Regions from separate parts of the Sorangium sp. So ce204 genome, predicted to be linked through region 2. Evidence: riboswitches for the same ligand, from Rfam matches in the RefSeq annotation. Region 2 holds a riboswitch; each other region holds the start of a gene.

What was found. A riboswitch is a leader RNA that binds a small molecule or an ion and turns the genes downstream of it on or off. The one in region 2 is predicted to bind cobalamin.
Region 1: linked by a shared signal. The riboswitch ahead of WMF22_RS21465 (TonB-dependent receptor) and the one ahead of WMF22_RS05150 (TonB-dependent receptor) in region 2 are both predicted to bind cobalamin.
Region 3: linked by a shared signal. The riboswitch ahead of WMF22_RS01380 (energy-coupling factor ABC transporter permease) and the one ahead of WMF22_RS05150 (TonB-dependent receptor) in region 2 are both predicted to bind cobalamin.

The regions. Positions count from the first base shown of each region.
Region 1 covers NZ_CP150317.1:5,769,378-5,776,316, forward strand. Annotated here, with positions in the region: gene WMF22_RS21450 (ribonucleoside-diphosphate reductase subunit alpha) at 1-197, shown strand, start outside; gene WMF22_RS21455 (ribonucleotide-diphosphate reductase subunit beta) at 257-1,213, shown strand; gene WMF22_RS21460 (hypothetical protein) at 1,247-2,476, opposite strand; gene WMF22_RS21465 (TonB-dependent receptor) at 2,470-4,500, opposite strand; cobalamin riboswitch at 4,708-4,934, opposite strand; gene dhbC (isochorismate synthase DhbC) at 5,177-6,451, shown strand; gene WMF22_RS21475 ((2,3-dihydroxybenzoyl)adenylate synthase) at 6,448-6,939, shown strand, end outside.
Region 2 covers NZ_CP150317.1:1,405,055-1,411,993, reverse strand. Annotated here, with positions in the region: gene WMF22_RS05160 (hybrid sensor histidine kinase/response regulator) at 1-817, opposite strand, end outside; gene WMF22_RS05155 (hypothetical protein) at 1,258-1,752, shown strand; gene WMF22_RS05150 (TonB-dependent receptor) at 1,766-3,988, opposite strand; cobalamin riboswitch at 4,227-4,434, opposite strand; gene typA (translational GTPase TypA) at 4,574-6,460, shown strand; gene WMF22_RS05140 (hypothetical protein) at 6,583-6,939, shown strand, end outside.
Region 3 covers NZ_CP150317.1:351,120-358,058, forward strand. Annotated here, with positions in the region: gene WMF22_RS01350 (ABC transporter ATP-binding protein) at 1-456, opposite strand, end outside; gene WMF22_RS01355 (TetR family transcriptional regulator) at 453-1,163, opposite strand; gene WMF22_RS01360 (CbiX/SirB N-terminal domain-containing protein) at 1,311-2,498, opposite strand; gene WMF22_RS01365 (energy-coupling factor ABC transporter ATP-binding protein) at 2,474-3,295, opposite strand; gene WMF22_RS01370 (CbiQ family ECF transporter T component) at 3,292-4,041, opposite strand; gene WMF22_RS01375 (hypothetical protein) at 4,031-4,381, opposite strand; gene WMF22_RS01380 (energy-coupling factor ABC transporter permease) at 4,378-5,091, opposite strand; cobalamin riboswitch at 5,190-5,397, opposite strand; gene WMF22_RS01385 (hypothetical protein) at 5,463-5,657, shown strand; gene WMF22_RS01390 (enoyl-CoA hydratase/isomerase family protein) at 6,347-6,939, opposite strand, start outside.

The DNA.
Region 1 (6,939 bases), 4.4 Mb from region 2:
TCGAGAACCCCACCATCGGCCAGCTCTCGAGCATGTACTTCCACGCATGGAAGAAGGGGCTCAAGACGACGTACTACCTGCGATCGCGCCCCGCGACGCGCATCACCAAGGCCACGGTGGAGGCGGCGCCGGCGAAGGCGGCCGCGGACGTGGCGTGCGCGCTCGAGAACCCCGAGGCCTGCGAGGCCTGCCAGTGAGCCGCGTCAGCCGCCCCGCGCGCCTCCTCGATCCGGGCCAGTGCCTCACGCTGCGCCCGATGGCCTATCCGGCCTTCTTCGAGATGTACCGCTCCGCCATCAAGAACACGTGGACCGTGGAGGAGGTCGACTTCTCCACGGACGTGGGCGACCTGCGGAAGATGACCGACGCGGAGCGGCACCTCGTGCAGCGCCTCGTCGCGTTCTTCGCCACGGGGGACTCCATCGTGGCGAACAACCTCGTCCTCAACCTGTACAGGCACATCAACGCCCCGGAGGCGCGGATGTACCTGTCCCGGCAGCTCTACGAAGAGGCGCTCCACGTCCAGTTCTATCTGACGCTCCTCGACACGTACATCCCCGATCCCGAGGACCGTCACCGCGCCTTCGCGGCCGTCGAGAACATCCCCTCGATCCGCCAGAAGGCCGATTTCTGCATGCGGTGGCTCGATTCCGTCGAGTCGCTCGGCCGGCTGGAGTCGCGCGCCGAGCGGCGGCGGTTCCTCCTGAACCTCATCTGCTTCGCCGCGTGCGTCGAGGGGCTCTTCTTCTTCGGCGCGTTCGCGTACGTGTACTTCCTGCGCTCGCGCGGCCTGCTCCACGGGCTCGCCGCGGGGACGAGCTGGGTCTTCCGCGACGAGAGCGCGCACATGCGCTTCGCCTTCGAGGTCGTGAGCACGGCGCGGCGCGAGGAGCCCGAGCTCTTCGACGCCGGGCTCTCGCGGTCGATCCTCGACATGATGGATGAGGCGATCGCCTGCGAGGCCCGGTTCGCCGAGGATCTCCTCGGCGCCGGCGTGGCGGGCATGTCGGCGCGCGACGTGCGCAGCTACCTGGAGTTCTGCGCCGACCAGCGGCTCGCCACGCTCGGCATGCCGAAGCGCTACGGGGCGAAGAACCCGTTCTCGTTCATGGATCTGCAAGACGTCCAGGAGGTCACGAACTTCTTCGAGCGCCGCGTCTCCGCGTACCAGGTCGGCGTCTCCGGGGAGGTCGTCCTGGACGCCGCTTTCTGACGCCAATCAACCGACGCACCCCCGCGGGGCCGATCAGAGCCCGCCGATCCCTCGCGGCGGGAGCCCGATCTCGGTGTCGACGGTCGCGTCCTCCAGCGGCTCGAGCGCGCCGTTCGCCGCCACCTTCCAGCGCCGGAGCTTGCTCCTCTCCGCGTCGCTCAGCAGGCAGACATCGCCGCAGCCGGGCGAGCAGTGGACGCCGCCGAAGGCGTAAGACTGGGTCGCCTCGGCGAGCGTCGTGACCTCGCCCGTGGTGATGCTCACGGAGAAGGCGCGGTCCCCGGCGGACGCGCCGCCCGCGTAGGCCGTCCCGAGAAGCACGTCCTCGGAGGCGAAGACGAGCGTGGGCTGGACCGCGGCGCCGAGCGCCCTCGCCACGCCGAGCCGCTCGATCTCCTCCGGGGGCGAGGTGCGAGCGTCGTAGATCACGACATCGCTCGTCGCCGGATCGTACTCCATCGCCTCGACGTCGAAGCGGCTCGAGCAGGCGACCGCCAGCCGCTCTCCCGAGGGCGACACGGCGAGACGCCCGCAGCCGTAGAGCCCCTGCACGTCGACCGTCCATGTGACGGCGCCCTCGGCCGGCGAGACGCCAACGAAGCGCCCTTCGCCCACGGTCGAGAGGTCCGCGGCGAGCCGGCCGAGGGCCACGACAACGTCGTCACCGACGCGCGCCATGCCCGACGGGCGCGGCAGGAGCCCCTCTTCCTCCTCCGGCAGGGCGATGCGCCCCGCGATGGAGTACTCCTTCGTGTCGACGATCAGGAGATCGCCGCCCTCGTCGAACGGCTCCACGCCAGGGCTCGGGTTGCTCCCGTAGCGCGACACGAGCGCGCGATCCGCGCCCACCTCGATGTAGTCCTGAGGGTTCGACTCGAACCCCTGCCCGACCGGGAGCTGCGCGAGGACCTCGGCCGTCTCGAGATCCATCCAGGTGATCACGTTCGTTCCGAACCGATCGAGCAGGACGACGCGGCCGGACGGCGACGCCACCCCCGGGACATCGACATCGCCGGACAGCGCGAGGCTGAGCCCCGGCTTCGCCGCGCCGCTCGACACGAAGGAGGGCGACAGCGTGGTCCCGTCGAGCGCCGACACGGCGATGTTCGTCGACTGGTAGTCGCTCGTCACGATGACAACGCCGCTCTCACACGCGTCGTCGCCGCCGCCGTGGACGCCGCCCGTCGACGGCGGCGGCGAATCCACGTTGCACCCGAGGATCGGAATCGAGATCGCGAACGCAAACAGACTGATCTTCACCATGTTGACTCCAGTGTGAAAAACACGCTCCGCCCCGGGAGCGGAAACCCGACGACATCCGTGCGCCGCGCGTCCAGGAGGTCCGCGACGCGAGCTCTCACCGCAAGGTGCCCGCTGAGCCACCTCGCCTCCGCGTCGAGGTCGAGGGTCGCTTGCTCCGCGATCACGCCGAGGCCGGCGGGGTCGGCGTACCGGCTCGACTGGTACACGGCCCGGAGCTCGCCCGACGCGCCCGAGAACACGGCGCCGCCCGGGCGCTTCCACTCGGCGTGCAGGCGCGGCGCGACGACGAGGCGCGAGCGGAACGGGAGGAGGTCGTTCCTCGTCGTCCGCCCCGGCGTCGTGTCCCGCGGATCGAGCAGCGTCGCCGCGATCTCGGCGCGGAGGAACCGGGTCACCTCGACCCCGGCCAGGAGCTCCGCGCCCACGACGCGGGCGCGGCCGACGTTGTACGGGCTCACGTAGCCCTGGCCGGACTTCTCGTAAGCGACGAGCCCGGAGACCACGCTCCCGAACGCGAACACGTCGAGGAAGGCGCCGCGCAGCACGGCGCCGCGCCCCGTCTGCGCCCGGATCCCGGCCTCGATCGTGGCGCCCGACTCCGGCTCGAGCGCCGCGTTGCCGTGGACGACGCCGGAGACGCCGTACACCTCGCCGAGCGTCGGGACGCGGACGTAGCGGCCCACGGTCGCGAGGAGCCGGAGCCGGTCGCTCCCCACTTCCACGCCGACCCGCCCGGTCGGGACGAGCACGTCGCAAGGGCGCTCGCGGTCCGCGCCGGTGGCGTGGCACTCCCCGCTCGCGAGGGCGTGCAGCGCGAGCCCCTCGCCGAGGCGCGCCTCCGCGCTGACGGCGCCGCGCGCGAACGAGCGCCGCGCCCGCGCGACCGGCACGTCGTCCGGCGCGCGCGAGATGCCCTCGCGCGCGACCGAGAGCACAGGCCGCACCCGGAGCCGGTCGGCGAAGGAGAGCGTCGCCCCGAGCGTCTGCTCCAGGCGGCGGCCGGCGAGCCGGAGCTCCGGCGTCTGCAGCGCGAGCTCGAAGAGGGGGTCGTGGACCTCCGACCGCGCCTCGATGAACGAGGTGCGCGCCTCGAGCGTGTGCTGCGCCTCTCCGCCGAACGGCACCCGCGCCGCGACCGACGCCAGCGCGCGCCGCGACTCCCCCCGCGCCTCGCGGGACGGCAGGAGCGCGAGCCTCGGCACGCCCTGCTCGCGATCGGTGCCGTTCGCGATCACGTCGACGATCGCGCCGCCCCCGAGCTCGACGCGCGCGAGCGCCCAGGCGTCGATCGTGCGCACGTCGGCGTTCTGCCGGCGCTCCAGGGTGTCGTCGCTCTCGTCAAAGAGCGTCCCGCGATCGTCCACGAACGCGTAGCGGTTCTCCGCGGCCTCGGCGCTCACCCCGACGAGCGCGCTCACCGGGCCCGCGCTGGCGCCGGCGAACGCCCACCCGCGCCGCGCGCCGAGCGAGCCCGCCATGGCGCCCGCGCCGGCCGTCGTCCGGGAAGGCCGCCGCGGCTCGAAGAAGATCGCGCCGCCGGGGCCGAGGCGGTCGGCCTCGATGGGCGCGTGGCCGCGGTAGATCTCGATGCGCTCGATGAGCCAGAGGGGCACGAGGGAGAGATCCGCCGTCCCCACGACGTCGTCGTTCAGGCGGACGCCGGCGAGGTACACCGGCGTCTGCGTGGCGGTCGCTCCCCGGAGGGCCGCTGTCGCCGGCCCGCCGAAGCCGCCCGTCTCGATGATGAGCACGCCCGGCTGCGTGCGGAGCACGTCCGCCGCCCCGAGCCCCGCGCCGGTGAGGCGCTCGCGGCCCAGCACCGACCCCGCGACGGACCTGTCCTTGGGCGGCGCGGGCGCGCGCAGGTGATCCCCCTCGACGCGCACCTCCAGCGGGTCCGGCCCCGGCGGAGCGGCAGCGCGACCGCCCTCCTGCTCGGCCTCCGGCCTGCGCGCATCGTCGGCGCGGGCGGCCGGCAGGGCCGCCACGGCGCTGCAGGCGGCGAGCGAGAGCCAGCACGCCACGCCAGCGCTCCGGCGCCGCCGCGACCGACGATCCGAGGAATCAACCATTCACGCGCCGCCTGCCCGCGTCGACCCAGCGCTGCTCCGGGTGAGCCGAGAGCCGAAGCGAGGGGGCTGCGTGACGGGCCGCGACACCGCGCGCGAGCGAGGTGGTCTAGGGCCTGGGCGCCTTCCCCTCGAAGGCTCAGGTCAGCGCGCGCCGGCGCACCGGCGCGCGCACCTTCGGCAGGTCTTCGGACTCACGGGCGCTGCGGCCGTCGCCGGTCGCTCTCCTACACATCACCGCTTCCCAGGCTGCTCTGGTGCGTGCCCAGTGCTTCTTGGTGATGGTCGTTCCCGTTCACCGCTGCGGGGGCAGTCCCGGATTCTCACCGGGTTCCCTTTTCAGCTCGCCCGGTGATGGCCGGACGAGCACCGATGGCGGGGCGACTCGTCGCACCCGTCACGCAGGATGTCAACGCAGAAGCGAAGACCCGGAGCGCCCCGTCCACAAGCCCACCGGCGACGCACACCCGAGACAGAACCGGGAGTCCCTTGACAGTCGTGCACGCGCGTGCCATGAGTCACTTGAAACTGATTTTCTTTATCAGTTATCAGGAACGAGCGGCCAGAGACCTGACGTCCAGCGCCCGATGACCTGAGCCCACGTGGCTCTCGACGCCCATCGGAGCTGAATGTGACGAGTTCCATCTCGATACCGGCCGCTGTCGCGCTGCCCGCGGTGAACGCAGGGCAGCTGTTGAAGCAATACACCCCCGAGTCGGCGTTCTTCTTCGCGTCGCCGACACGCACCCTCCTCGCGCAGGGCGTACACGACATGATCCTCGAGCCGAACGGCGCGGATCAGGGCGACCGCCTCGCGGACCGCGTCACGAGGGTGCTCGCGTCGGCGTCGAGGGCCGGCGCCGGCGCCGGCCAGAACCTCCCCATGGTGGTCGGCGCGGTGCCGTTCAACAGCACGTCGCCGGCGCACCTCATCGTGCCGCGGGCGATCCAGAGCGCGGGCCCGCTCAACCCCACGTCGGAATCGCCGCGGGCGCACCTGCCGATCACCGTCCAGGAGCTGCGCCAGGTCCCGGAGCCCCGCGACTACGTGCGCGGCGTCGAGACGGCGGTGGGCCTGATGCGGTCCGAGGCGCTGAGCAAGGTGGTCCTCTCCAGGATGCTGGAGATGGTCCTGCGGGAGCCGGTCGATCTCCGCCTCGTCCTCCAGCGCCTCTCGCAGCAGAACCGGAACGGCTACACCTTCGCCGCCAACCTCTCGGATCCCATGGCGGGGCTCTCCAGCGCGGAGCGCGGCGTCGCGACGTCGCGCGCGCGGACGCTCCTCGGCGCGAGCCCGGAGCTGCTCCTGTCGCGCTCCGGGCTCCGGGTGATCGCCAATCCGCTCGCCGGCTCCGCGGTCCGCAGCCCCGACCCCGACGAGGACCGCCGGCGCGCGATCGCCCTGCTCGCGTCCGAGAAGGACCGGCACGAGCACGCGATCGTCGTCGACGCCGTCGCCGCCGCGCTCCGGCCGTTCTGCCGGCGCCTGAGCGTCCCCGACGAGCCCTCGCTCACGCAGACCCCGACGCTGTGGCACCTGTCGAGCCGGCTCACCGGGGAGCTGCGCGATCTCTCGATCTCCTCGATGAAGCTGGCCACCGCGCTGCACCCGACCCCCGCGGTGTGCGGATACCCGACGGACCGCGCCCGCGAGGCCATCGGGGCGATCGAGCGGTTCGATCGCGGGTTCTTCACGGGGCTCGTGGGCTGGTCCGACGCCAGCGGCGACGGCGAGTGGGCGGTCGTCATCCGCTGCGCCGACGTCGCGGGCCGGGCGCTCCGCCTCTATGCCGGGGCCGGGATCGTCATCGGTTCGAACGGCGAGCACGAGCTCGCCGAGACCACCGCCAAGCTCGGGACGATGCTGAACGCGCTCGGCCTCGACCAGGCGCCGGAGAAGGCATGAGCGCTCCGGAGGAGAGCCGGCCGGCGCCCGCGCAGGCGCGACCACAGGCGCTCGACGGCTGGACTCCGTGGCCGGCCGCGGTGGCCGATCTCTACCGGCGCGCCGGCTACTGGCGCGGCGAGACCTTCGGGCGCCTGCTGCGCGAGCGGGCCGCGCGGCACCCGGATCGGATCGCGCTCGTCAGCGGCGATCGCCGGCTGAGCTACGGGGAGCTCGATCAGCGCGCCGATCGCCTCGCCGCGGGCCTCTTGCACCTCGGGCTCCGGCCGGGGGATCGCGTCGTCGTCCAGCTCCCGAACATCGCGGAGTTCTTCGAGGTGTGCTTCGCGCTGTTCCGGCTCGGGGCGCTCCCCGTGCTGGCCCTGCCCGCGCACCGGCGCGCCGAGATCGCGTATTTCTGCGAGCACACCGAGGCGGTCGCGTACGTCATCGCCGACCGGGACGGCGGGTTCGATTACCGCGCGCTGGCGAGCCAGCTCCGGCGCGAC
Region 2 (6,939 bases):
TCGCCACGAATTCCTCCATCTGGCGCGCGTTGGACTCCATCTGCTCCAGGCGCTTGCGCTCGCTCAGGTCACGCGTGATCTTGGAGAAGCCGCGCAGTTCGCCGCTCGGGCCGTGGATGGCCGTGACGAGGACGCTCGCCCAGAACGACGACCCGTCCTTGCGCACGCGCCAGCCTTCGTCCTCGAAGCTGCCTTCGCGACGCGCGGCGGCGAGCACCGCCTCTGGCCGGCCGCGCTCGATCGCCTCGGCCGGATAGAAGCGCGAGAAGTGCGTCCCGATCACCTCTTGCGCGGAGTATCCCTTGATCCGCTCCGCGCCGGCGTTCCACATGGTCACCCTGCCCTCGGGGTCGAGCATGAAGATGGCGTAATCCTTCACGCCTTCGACCAGCGTGCGGAAGCGCTCCTCGCTCTGCCGCAGCGACTCTTCCTGGCGCTTGCGCTCGGTCAGATCGCGCGTGATCTTGCAGAAGCCGCGCAGCTCGCCGCCGGGGCCGTGGAGGGCCGTGATGATGACGTTCGCCCAGAACATCGAGCCGTCCTTGCGCACGCGCCAGCCTTCGTCCTCGAAGCGGCCCACGCGCCGCGCTTCGGCGAGCTCTGTCTGTGGCCACTTCCGCTCGATCGCCTCGGCCGGATAGAAGCGCGAGAAGTGCGAGCCGATCACCTCTTGCGCGGAGTATCCTTTGATCTGCTCGGCGCCGGCGTTCCACGTGATCACGCGCCCCTCGGTGTCCAGCATGAAGATGGCGTAGTCCTTCACCCCTTCGACCAGCAGGCGGAATTGCAGATCGGCGCCGAGCTCCGTCGGATCCATGCGGCACAGCCTACAGCATGGGTGCACGTTTGCCACGCGGCGAGGCTCTCCGTTCCCGTCCTGCTCTCCGCATCTGCGAGCCGTCATCGTGGCGGCCGGCAGCGGCGAGTGACGAGCACAGCAATGGCCCCATGAGCCGGCGTCGAGAGCGCCCGCTGGCGGCCGCGCGGGGCCACCGCTGGCCGCTCGAAGGGTTCGAGAGTGCCAGGGCGGACTCATCGATTGTGGCGCCATCGAACGTGTCCGGCGCGAGCCACCCAGCCTCGAGGGCACCGGGGTTGTCTTGCCCATCAGCTCCGAGGGCGCGCGCCGCCGATCCGTTGCCGACGCCCGGTGGCTCACGCTCGATTTGGTGTGCGTGTCGCGGGCGAAGAAACGCCGGTGTACCCTGAGGCCCCCGCGAGCATCTCCGCTGCGACCGCTCCAGAACGAGCACCATCATGCATCCCGACCCCTGGCACGTGGTCACCAGACAACCGGACTACGTCCTGGCTTCCTGGCACCGGATCTTCTGTGTCATCTGGCGCCGCGAGACGACCGAGGACGGCGCGCGCCACCTGAGGGACGCGTGCGCGGAGTTCGCCAAGAAGCACCCGCGCGGCATAGGGCTGCTCACCCTCATCGAGAGCGGGGCGTCGTTGCCGCCGGCGCCCGCGCGCAGGGCGATCGCGAGCTTCCTTGCGGAGGCGAGCGCGTCCATCAGGTGCTCAGCGGTTGTCTTCGAGGGCTCGGGGTTCCAGGCGGCGATGGTTCGCAGCGTCGTGACAGGGCTCACGCTCCTTGCCCGTCAGCGTTATCCGCACAGGGTATGTGACCTCCGGAAAGCCTGGCAGATGTTCGCGGCGCTCCTGCCCGCGGCGACGGGCGCCGCCGTGAGCGAAGCCGCGTTCCGTGCGTCGCTCGACGCGCTACGCGAGGACCTCCGCCGGACATGAGCCGGCGCGGCGCCTACTCCCAGTACAGCGTCGCCCGCCCGATCGCCGTGAACGGCCACCCTGGCGAGTAGTGGATCCCGGTGACCGGGGCCGGCTCGTACGGCAGCCGCGACGCGCTCGCGAACTGGACCTCGCGCCACGTCGTGTCGAACAGGTTCTGGATGTCCGCGGCCACCTCGACGTTCTTCCACCGCAGCCCGGCGTTGGCGTCGACGACCGTGAACCCCTCGGCGGTGAGCGACTCGTCCTCGGTCGCGGGCCGCGCGCCGATCGCCTTGACCCGCAGCGCCGCGAACGGCGTGAACGCGCCGAACGTCGGGCGGACGCCGACGCCCGCGGTCAGCGTCCGGGTCGGCGCGAGGGCGACCGCGCTCGCGTTGCCGGCGTTCTCGCGGAAGCGCGCGCGGGTGAAGGTCGCGTCCACGTCCGCGAAGAGCCAGCTCCCGAGCCGGTAGCGCCCGCCGATCTCGATCCCGTAGCGCCGCGTCTGCCCCGACGCCTCGGTCGCTCCCGCGTCGCCGCTCCAGACCAGCTCCGAGTCCAGGTCGAGCAGGAACGCGGCCCCGCTCAGCGACAGCCCGCGCAGGGGCGCGACCCGCACGCCGACCTCGTAGCCCGTCGCGGGCGTGATCAGCGTCGCCGCCCCCTCGCCCAGCACCGCGCCCTGCGCGTCGTTCGAGTGGAAGCCCCGCCCGAAGTGGGCGAACAGATCAACCCCCTCGGCGGGCGACACGATCGCCGTGAGCTTCGGGAGCAGCTGCATCTGTCCCCGGGCGCCGCTCGACCTGTTCCCCGCCGCCTCGAGGTCCTCGCCCGGATCGTCCACGTTGACGTCGATCCACTGCGCGCGCGCCCCGAGCACGACGCGGAGCCAGCGCCGGAGCCGGGCGTCCTGCTCGACGTAAACGCCGATCTGGCTCTCGTCGACGTGGGTCCTGCTCTTCTCCTCGATCCGATCGCGCGCCTCGTCGTGGTGGAGGGACTTGTCGATCGCGTCCGCGCGGATCTGCGCGCCGAGCGAGGTCGTGAACCTCGCCCCGCCGATCTCGTATTGCCGGCGGAACCGGAGATCGGCGCCCCCGACGGCGCGGTCGTCGTTCTGCTCGATCTGGTCGCCGTGGACGGGGTCCTCGCTGAAGAACGTGAAGTTCGAGTACAGCGTGAAGCGGTAGCGGACGAGGTAGGCGAGCGCGCTCAGATCGGCGTCCCGCCACGCCATCGAGGTCGCGACGGACGCCATGTGCCGCTCGGTCGCCCCGCCCTCGGTCGGATCCACGGCGCCGAAATGGTCGATGCACGGCTGTCCGAACGCCGACGGCGGCGGGTTCAACCCGCCCTGCTCACCCTCGCCGCACACGGCGCGCGCGGGGATCTGGCCGGAGCCGTGCCAGGTCGATCCATACGACATCCAGGTCATCTGGACCTTGCCTGTGTTGCCCAGATCGTGCGTGGCCCGCAGGTACACGTTGAAGCGCTCGAGCCGCTCCGGGCTCAGAAACGGCCCGTCGTTCCGGTAGATCTCCGCCGCGGCCACCGCGCGCCACGCGTCGCCGAGATCCGGCGAGGCGATGACGAGGCCGCGCTGGATACCGTACTGCCCCAGGCTGACCTGCGCGTGGCTCTCCTCGAGCTTCTCGGCGAAGCGCAGGTTGACGGCGCCCGCCGTACCGAAGTCGCCGATGCTCGCGTAATAAGGCCCCTTGTACCCGTCGAGCCCTGTCACGAGCTCCGGGATCATGAAGTAGAGATCGGTGAAGCCGTGCCCGTGGCCGTGGCTGACCATGTTGACGGGCACGCCGTCGACGAAGAAGGCGACGTCGGTCCCGTGGTCCGCGTCGAATCCGCGGAGGAAGTACTGGTTCGCCTTGCCGCCGCCCGCGTGCTGCACGGCGAAGAGCCCGGGGACCGCCTCGAGGAGGTCGCCCGGCCGGAGCCTCGGCCTGAGCTCGAGCTCCCGGTGTCCGACGGAGACGCGCGACGCGGCCTCGCTGCCCGGCTTCTCCGCCTGGATCGTGACCTCGATCGCGGCGTCGCCCGCGGGCGCGCCCTCGCCGGCGGGCGCTGCAGCGGCGGCCTCCGGCGGGGCAGCGGCGGCCTCCGGCGGGGCAGCGGGCGACTCGGGGGCGAGGCCCTCGGCGCGCGCGGGCCGCGCGGCGGCCAGCACCATGGATAACGCGGCGAGCAGATGAAATGGATGGCGGTGCCCGTGGCTCGTAGTGACCGTCTCGCGCAGCATTCGTGTCCTCCTTCGCCGCAATCGCGCGGAGCGGCGTCGGGCCGCTCGCGTCGAGCTCCGCGAGGACGAAATGGCTGGCCATCGCACGGTGCGCTGGACCGACCTCTCGCCCCCGCGGGCGACCGGAAGGCGACGCGGGGGGCGGTTCGGTATCCGGGACGTGGCAGAGGCAGAGCTGCACCGGCTCGGACCTCACCGCCTCCCTCGAGGCTCCCAGGTCGAACCGGCGCCGGATGTCTCCCGCCGCCGGGCGCTGGCAGGTCTTCGGGCTCGCGAGCGCTCCGGTCTGACCGGCTCCCTACTGTCCACCGCTTCCCAGCCCTCGTCGGGCCAGTGCATGGGGTGGAGGTCGTTCTCGCTTACCGCTGCGGGGCAGCCCCGGAGTTTCACCGGGTTCCCTCTTCGGCCCAGGCGAACGCCCGGGCACCAGCGCGGCGCGCACCCTATGGCCGCGCGCCTCCGGCTGTCAATCGCTACCGCTCCCCTCGCCCGCTCGGCGCGCGCCGCTCCCGCGCCTCGCGCTCCTCATCCGAGCGCCTCGACGCGCGGCCCCCGTGCAGGCCGAACGTTCGGGCTCTAGCGAGGATGGGCTCGCTCCTCCGTGGGTCGCGTGCTACACGGCCGCCGCCGTATATGCCCCGTAACGATCTCCGCAATATCGCCATCGTCGCCCACGTCGACCACGGGAAGACGACCCTCGTCGATCACATGCTGCGCCAGTCGGGCGCCTTCCGAGAGAACGAGGTCGTGGCCGAGCGGGTCATGGACTCGAACGACCTCGAGCGGGAGCGCGGCATCACCATCCTCGCGAAGAACACGAGCATCCGGTACCGCGGGGTCAAGATCAACATCGTCGACACGCCCGGCCACTCCGACTTCGGCGGCGAGGTCGAGCGCACGCTCATGATGGCCGACGGGGCGCTCCTCCTCGTCGACGCCGCCGAGGGCCCGCTGCCGCAGACGCGCTTCGTGCTCTCGAAGTGCCTCCAGCGCGGCTTCCCTGTCATCGTGGTCATCAACAAGATCGACCGGAGCGACGCGCGCGCCCACGAGGTGCTCTCCGAGGTGTTCGACCTCTTCTGCGACCTCGAGGCGAGCGACGCGCAGATGGACTTCTCGACGCTCTACGCGATCGCGAAGTTCGGCCAGGCGAAGCGCGAGCTCGAGCACGAGGCGAAGGACCTCGAGCCGCTCTTCGAGACCATCCTCGAGCGGGTCCCCGGCCCCTCCGGCGACCCCGACGGCCCGCTCCAGGTCATCGTTTGCAACACGACCCACGACGAGTACGTGGGCCGGCTCGCGGTCGGCCGCGTGGTCCGCGGCACCGCCCGGTCCGGCGCCGACGTCGCGCTCCTCGCCGAGGGCGGCCAGTCGCGCGGCTACGTGAAGATGCTCTACGCCTACGAGGGGCTGAAGCGCGTCGCGGTCGAGAGCGCCGTCGCGGGCGAGGTGATCGCGATCGCCGGGATCGACGCGGTCACGATCGGCGACACGATCACGGATCCGGCGCACCCCGAGGCGCTGCCGCGCATCGTGGTCGAGGAGCCGACGATCAAGATGAAGATCGGCGTCAACACGTCGACCTTCGCCGGCAAGTGCAAGCAGTCGAAGTTCCTGACGAGCCGTCACCTGAAGGAGCGGCTCGAGCGCGAGGCGATGAAGAACCTCGCGATCCGGGTGGAGCCGACGGAGGTGCCCGACACGTTCGTGGTGCTCGGCCGCGGCGAGCTCCAGCTGGCGATCCTCGTGGAGACGATGCGGCGCGAGGGGTACGAGATGCAGCTCTCGAACCCCGAGGTGGTGACGCGCGAGATCGACGGCGAGGTGATGGAGCCGCTCGAGCTCGTGGTCGTGGACGTGCCGGACACCTACGTCGGCATCGTGACCGAGCGCCTCAGCTCCCGGCGCGGCCGGATGGTGAAGATGACGAACCCCGGCTTCGGCCGCGCCCGCCTCGAGTTCCGGGTGCCGTCGCGCGGGCTCATCGGCTTCCGCGGCGAGTTCCTGACGGCGACGCGCGGGACGGGCCTGCTCAACACGATGTTCGACGGCTGGGCGCCCTGGGGCGGCCCGATGATGCGCCGCCCGACCGGCGCCATCGTCGCCGATCGCGTCGGCGTGGCGACCCCGTACGCGCTGCACCACCTGCAGCCGCGCGGCATGTTCTTCATCGTCCCCGGCGTCGAGGTCTACGAGGGGATGATCATCGGCGAGCACAACCGGCCGAACGACACCGACGTCAACGTCATCAAGGAGAAGAAGCTGTCGAACGTGCGCAACCACGGCAAGGACGAGAACGTCCTCCTGGCCAGCCCGCGGCTGCTCACGATCGAGACGGCGATGGAGTGGATCGACGGCGACGAGCTCGTCGAGGTCACGCCCGACGCGGTGCGCGTCCGCAAGAAGGTGCTCGCGTGCAACCGCCGGGAGCGCCGCGAGGACGCGATCGAGCAATCGCAGGCGGTGGAGTGAGCGGCGGGGGCGCGCGGAACGTGCGACGCGCGCCGCTGCCGTGCCTGCCGCGCTGGCCATCGGGGCGCGCGGAACGTGCGACGCGCGCCGCTGCCGTGCCTGCCGCGTTATAAGATGCCCTGATGAGAACGACGCTGATCTTCGCTTTCCTGGCTTCGCTGATCGCGCTCTCGGGGGCGGGTGCTTGCGGCGGGGCCGTCGTCGTCGACGGGCTCCCCGGGAGCTCCGACGGCGCCGGGGGCGCCGGCGCAGCCGGGGGCTCGCAGTCGGCGAGCTCCGGCGGGGCCTCTGTCGAGGAGCAGAGGGCCTCGTGCGATTTCTTCTGCACGCTCTTCGACGGCGTCACGTGCCCGGAGCTCCGGTGTGCCGAGCGCTGCGCCGACCTGCTCTCCGTGCAGCGCCCGTGCAACGCGCTGACCGCCCCTTTCTTCGATTGCATGGGCGAGACCATCGCCTCCGTGAACCATATCCCCTGCGAG
Region 3 (6,939 bases), 1.1 Mb from region 2:
GTTGATCAGCGCCTGGGCGATGCCGACCTTCTGGGCCATGCCGGTGGAGAAGCCGCGCAGGGGGCGGTCCGCCTCGCGCTCGAGCCCGAAGCGGCGCAGGAGGGCGCCGGCGCGCGCGGCCGCGACGTCGCCGGGCAGCGCGAACATCGCGGCGATGTAGTGGAGGAAGCCGCGCGCCGTCATGTCGGGGGGCAGCGAGTACGACGCGGGCAGGTAACCCGCGTTCCGCCGGACCTCGAGCGTCTCGTGGACGACGTCGCGCCCGAGCACGCGCGCGGTGCCCGCGGTGGGCCGGGTCAGGCCGAGGAGCATGCGCAGCGTCGTGGTCTTGCCGGCGCCGTTGTGCCCCATGAAGCCGAAGATCTCGCCTGCCGCGACGCTGAAGCTCACGCCGTCGACGGCCGTGACCTTCGCGAAGCGCTTGCCGAGCGCGTTCACCTCGATCGCCTGGTTCATCGCTTGCTCCTTGCGCGCGACGCGGTCGCGCGCTGCTCCGTGGGGATCGCCGTCGTGGAGGTCGTCTCCGTGGGGGTCGCCGCTGGACGCGCGGCCAGGCCGGCGCGAAAGATGTCCGCGATCGCGTCGAGCGTGCGCTCGCCGGCGAAGGCGCAGAACGACGTGATCAGCCCGATGTGCTGGGGCGCGAAGCGCAGCACGCCGAGGACGAAGGGGATCGCGTCGCGATCGACGTCGGGCCGGATCTCGCCGCGCGCGATGCCCTCGTCGACCCAGCCGTTGATCTGGGCGATCTGCGCCTTCGCGGCGGCGGCGCTCGCGGCGTCGTCGAGCAGGCGGAGCGCGCGGAGGTCGGGATCCTCGCGGAGGAGCTTGCCGAAGAGCGGCTCGGCCGCCTGCTGTCGGTAAGCGAAGCGAAGGGTCCCGACGAGCCGATCGAGCGGGGATTCCAGGCCGAGCACCTCGGCGGCGAAGCGCGCGCGGATCGTGGCGAACGCTTGCTCTACCACCTCGCGCAGGAGGGACTCTTTGTCGGCGAACTCGAGGTAGAGGGCGCCCTTTGCGCAGCCGGCCTCGGCGGCGACGGCGTCGAGGTTGGTTCCCTTGAAGCCGCGCTCGACGAAGTGGCGCTTGGCGGCGTCGAGGATCCTGGTGCGCCGCGCAGGGTCGCGGGGTCTGTCGGGGCGGCGGACGGGCACAGAACTCATATGACTGAACTGGACATATAAGTCAACTCGGGCGGTCCTGGCGCGGGGCGTGGGCAGGGACCACGACGGCCGAGGTGGCGCGCGGGCTGCGGGGGAGGCTCCGCGCGTCGGCGATTCACGCTCGAGGGCGGCGCCCGGCGCCGCGCCTCACTGCATGATGTCGTCGACGAGCCGGGCCACAAGCCGGTCGCCGAGCAGGTGCTCCTCGACGAGGTCCTTCGCGTCCTCCTCGCGGACGCCGCGGTACCAGACCCCGTCGGGGTAGACGGCGACCGTCGGCCCCTCGCCGCAGCGCCCCATGCACGACGTCCTCGTCACGCGGATCTGCTGCTGCTGGCCGGCCTGCTTCACGAGGCGGCGCACCGACTCGAGCAGCGCCAGGCTGCCGCGGTCGACGCAGTCGGCGTTGCCGCAGACGAGCACGTGCTTGCGCAGCGAGCGGTGGGCGTGCGGGTGGTTCGACGCCTGCGTGTGCGTGAGCGTGTGGCGCACGCTGTAGAGCATCGCCTTGAGCCCGCCGACCTCCCGGGCGAGCCCCGGCAGCGCGGTGCGGTACATGCACGTGTCGCAGGGGAGCGGCGCCTCGCCGGCAAAGGCCTGGCGCGCGCGCTCGTCGATCAGGCCCTCGAGCGCGCTCGACCGGCCGAGGTGCGGCGCGAGCGACGCCCGGATCCACGGGTACGTCGACGAGAAGCGGTCGACCTGCTCGGCGAGCTTCGTCATGAGCCGCCCGGCGAAGAGGAAGTAGGGGACCACCACGACGCGCTCCGGCCGGTGCCGCGCGACCCGCTCGAGCGTCTCCTCGACCGAGGGCCGGGTGACGCCGATGAAGGTCGGCTCGACGAGCTGGAGCCCGCGGCCCTCGCCGATGAGGCGCGCCGTCTTGCAGAAATCGCCGTTCGCGTCCGGGTCGCTCGACCCGCGCCCCACGACGACGAGCGCCGACCGGGCCCGCGCGGCCGGGTCGTCCGGCAGCGCTGTCGCGGCGCGCTCGAACGCGATCTGCGCGAGCGCCGGGTGCACGCCGAGCGGCCGCGCCGCCGAGAACCGCACGCCCGGGTGCGCGGCCCGGGCCCGCTCGAGCGCGAGCGGGATGTCGTTCTTCACGTGCCCCGCCGCGAACAGGAAGAGCGGCACGACCGCCACGCGGGACGCCCGCGCCGCGAGCGCCGCGAGCGCGTCGGCGAGGTGCGGCGTCGCGAGCTCGATGTAGCCGTGCTGCACGGCGATCCCGGGCCGCGCCGCGGCGTAATCGGCCACGATCGCCTCGAACTCGGCGTTCGACGCGGCGTCGCGGCTGCCGTGGCCGATCAGCAGGAGACCGTCGTCATGCACGCGAGCGCCTCCTCCAGGGTGAGCGGGAGGCCGGCGCCGCCCCGCGGCGGCGCGGGGCTCATCCGGGTCCAGAGCTCGGCGACCCACGGCCGCCGCACGCGCGCCCGCGCGAGGAGCTCCCCCCGCGCGAACACCTCCCGCGGCGGCCCATCCGTGAGGACCTCGCCGTCGCCCAGCAAGACCGCGCGCGAGGCGAAGAGCGGCACGAGATCCACCGCGTGCGTCGCGGTGACCAGCGTGGTTCCCTGCTGCTCGGAGAGCGCGCGCAGCGTCTGGCACAGGGCGAGCTCGCCTTCCGGGTCGAGCCCCGCGGTCGGCTCGTCGAGCAGCAGCACCCGCGGCTGCATCGCCAGCATCCCGGCGATGCACGCGCGCTTGCGCTCGCCGAAGCTCAGCGCCTCGATGGCCCGATCGGCGAGGTGGGCGATCTGCACGGCGGCGAGCGCCGCCTCGGCGCGGCGGCGCGCCTCGGGCGCGGGCAGGCCGAGGTTTCGCGGGCCGAACAGGACGTCGTCGAGGAGCGTCGCGCCGAGCAGCTGGTCGTCCGGGTCCTGGAGCACGAGCGCGGCGCCCGCGGCGACGGCGTCCGAGGGCGAGCCCACGCGGCGGCCCGCGATCTCGACGCCGCCGCCGGGCGCGGGGAGGAGCCCGACGAGCGTCCTGAGCAGCGCTGTTTTGCCGGCGCCGTTGCCGCCGAGCACCGCGACGGACTCGCCCTCGGCGACGTCGAGGCGCACGTCGCGCAGCACGGGCTCGCCGCGCCGGTAGCCGAGCCGGGGGGCGCGCAGCGCGATCATCCGGCCTCTCCCGCGGCGACGCTGAGCCCGAGGGCCGCGAGGGCGGCGGCGGCGAACGCGACGTTCGCGGCGGGCGCGCTCGTCCTCCGGTCGGCGACGGGGAGCTTCCCCTGGTAGCCGCGGAGCTGCATCGCGAGCGCGGCGCTCTCGGAGCGCTCCAGCGTCCGGAGCGCCACGACGCCCGCGACGGCGCCGGCCGAGCGCGCGGCGGCGCCGGGGCGGGTGAACCCGCCGCGGAGCGCGGCGGCGCTCCACGCGCTGTCGGCCGCGCGCTGGAGCACGCCGGCGAAGCGCCGCGCCAGCGCGAGCAGCTCGACGAGGGCCGCGGGGACGCCGAGCCCGGCGAGCGCCGCCTCGATCTCGGCGGGCGCGGCGGCGCCGGCGAGCCACCGGAGCACCGCGGCCGCCGCGAGGACGCGCGCGCCGATGGCCACGGCGCGGTGGGCCCCCTCGGCCGTGATCGCGTCGGCAGGGAACGTGGCGCCGGGGAGGAGCGGCGCCCCCGGCGTGAGCGCGAGCGCGAGCGCCGCCGCGACCGCTCCGATCCACGCGGCGGGCGCGGCGGCGCGGACGACGGCGCGCGCCGGCGTGCCCTGGAGGCGGAGGGCCGCGCACGCGAGGACGAGCAGCGCGGCCGGCGTGACGGGCGAGCGCGCGCCCGCGGCGACGCAGCACGCGGCCACGGCGGCCCCGAGGCGGAGCCGGGCGTCCACGTCGCGGAGCCGCGCGGGCGGGTCAGTCCGCACGGAGGCCTTCGCCGCCGGCCTTGCCCGCGGGCGCGCCCGCGCGCTCGACGAAGAGCACGCGCGAGAAATAGCCGAGGGCGAAGCCGGCGAGGAGCCCGGCCCAGAGGAACGCGAACAGCAGGAGGTCGCCCTCGAGGCCCGCGAACAGCGGCCCCGTGTCGTGGCGTCCTGCGTCCTCCGCGACGCGGCGCACAACGGCCTCGTCGACGCCGTCCCAGGACGCGTTGCCGCAGGCGGCGAGCCAGAGGGAGGCGGCGAGCTGGAGCGCGCGCTCGCACGCGACGCGCGCGCGCCGCCCGAGCGGCGCTGGGGCCGGGCGCTGTCCGAGCCGCCGCGTCACGACGCCCCCGGGGCGAGCCGGACGACTTGGAGCCGGTCCAGGATGTCGGGCCGCCGGGCGCGCAGGAAGGCGAGCGCCCCCGCGGTCATGACGCCCTCGAGCAGGCCGAGCGGGAGCTGGGTGGGGACGAAGGCGAGGGCGACGCCCGTGAACATGGACGTCACCGACCCATCACCCGAGAGCCCGAGCGCGAGCGCGAGCGCCGTGGTGGCGTAGGTTGCCCAGTCCGAGGTCACGCCCGCCAGGAACCCCGCGACCCAGAGGTTCGCGCCGCAGCGCCGCGCGAGGTGGAAGGCGAAATATCCCGTGAAGGCGCCCGCGATGCCCATCGACGCGACGTCGGCGCCGAGCGTGGTGAGGCCGCCGTGCGCGAGGAAGAGGGCCTGGATAAGGAGCGCCACCACGGTGACGAGCACGGTCATCCAGGGGCCGATGAGCACCGCCGCGAGCCCCGTGCCGCACGGGTGGGAGCAGGTCCCGGCGGTCGGCACCGGCACGGGCATGCACGAGATCGCGAAGACGGCGGCCGCGACGAGGCCGACGAACGGCTTGTAGAAGACGTCCTGCTGGGTGCGGCGCCGGAGCAGGTGGAGGGCGATCGCGACGAAGGGCAGGGCGAGCGCGTTCCAGACGGCGCACCAGCCGAGCGGCAGGACGCCCTCCGCGAGGTGCATCGCGGCCGCGGGGCGGGGCGCGAGGAGCGTCCCCATGAACACGATGGCGATCGACAACGCGCGGCCGTGAAGACCGATTTTGGCGCTCCGGGTGAAGTCCGCACCCGAACGCCACGAAGACGTGCGCAAGCTGCACCTCGTGGGAGGCTCGGGTAGGTCTCCCGGCTCATGGGTTCAGGGAGCTGATCGAGCTCCCAGCGCTGCGTCCACCTTCCCAGGCCTCTTCCAATGGGGCCCAGTGGTCTTCGGAGGCAGCTCCCCACTCACGGTGGCGGGACCGCGCCGGTTTTGCACCGGCTTCCCTGTTATGCCCCGGAGGGCACCCGAGGAATGGATTGTCAGGCCGGTGCTCGGTAATCCCGTTTCGTGCCCGGCGTCAAGGACGTCGCGCCCCGATCGCGGACGAGGTGCTCGGCGGGCGCGGCGTCGGCGCGGCGGTGACGCCTGCGCTGGTGGGCACCCCGCCCTCGGGGGCGCCCGCCCTCGGGGGCGCTGCCGAGGCGCACGAGGCCATCGCTGCCGAGGGGCGCCGCGCGCCCGTCGGCGCCCCCGATCGAGCGGGCATGCGCGCCGACGAGCGATCGAGGCCCTGTCATGTGTGATGGCCGAGGCCGAGAAATTGACCCAGACGCATCACGCGAAGGGTCGTCGATCGACACGTCTTGAATTATGTCCCCCTTAGATAAAACCTGTTTACTTTGTCGCCGCGCGGGCGCAGCCCCCGTCTCGGTCTGGGTCTGTACGAGGGGCTCTCGTGCGCTTGAATATCGGCGCCGGCGCGTTCCTTCCGCAGTGTGCTTTGTTCGTCCTGGCTCTTTACTCGGGAGCAGGTGTCCGGTGCACGGCCTGCTGCCTCGTGGCCTCTCTTATTGAAGAGAGCAGGGATTTCGTGTTCGCTCGCCTCGGAATGCGAGACGAACGCAGCGCTGGGCGCTGTCTCTGGTGGATGGGTATGCCCGGCTCGAACGTGAATTCCCGCAGATCGGGTGTGTGTGGGTCGCGCGCCCGCCTGGCCGCCTTCGCGCGTGGAGCGTTCTGCTCGCTCGGCGTGCACGCGTTGCACTTTGTTATCGACAACGCGCTTGCGGATGCCACAATCTGACTACCGCATGCGCGCCGGCGCGGACCCCCCAGCCCGGAGCGCATGCGGTCTTTCTTCTGCACCGTGGCGGACGTTCAAGACTCCGGCGCGGTTTCCCTGCCGCGGTCATTCTGGGCCCCCCCTCCAGCGTGATGCGCGGTATTTTTTTGCCGTCGAGCGCGTGGTACGCGCCTCGCGCCTCGCGAGCCTTTACTTGCCCGTGAACGTTGCCTGCGATTTCGCCAGGAACGCTTTCATTCCGAGCTGTTGATCTTCGCTGCCGAAGAGCGCGGCGAATGCCTGGGCTTCCAGCTCGTTGGCGGCGGCGAGGTCGAGGCTCTCGCCGCGCAGGAGGACGCGCTTGGCGGCGGCGACGGCGAGCGGTCCGCGCGAGGCGATCTTGAGGGCGGTCTCGCGGGCGCGCGCGAGCAGATCGGCTGCTGGGAAGACGGCGTTGACGAGCCCGATCGAGAGCGCCTGCTGGGCGGTGATCATGTCTCCTGAATAGACGAGCTCGCGCGCGCGTCCTGGCCCGACCCGTCGCAGCAGCCGCTGGGTCCCGCCGAACCCTGGGATGACGCCCAGGTTCACCTCGGGCTGGCCGAGCTTGGCGCCTTCGGCGGCGTAGATGAAGTCGCATGCGAGGGCGAGCTCGCAGCCGCCGCCCAGCGCGAAGCCGTTGACGGCGGCGATCACGGGGAAGGGGGCAGTCTCGATGAGCTCTGCGAGCCGGTGGCCTGCGTCGGCGAACCGCTTCGCGGCGATGCTGTTCATGGCCGCCATCTCGGCGATGTCGGCGCCGG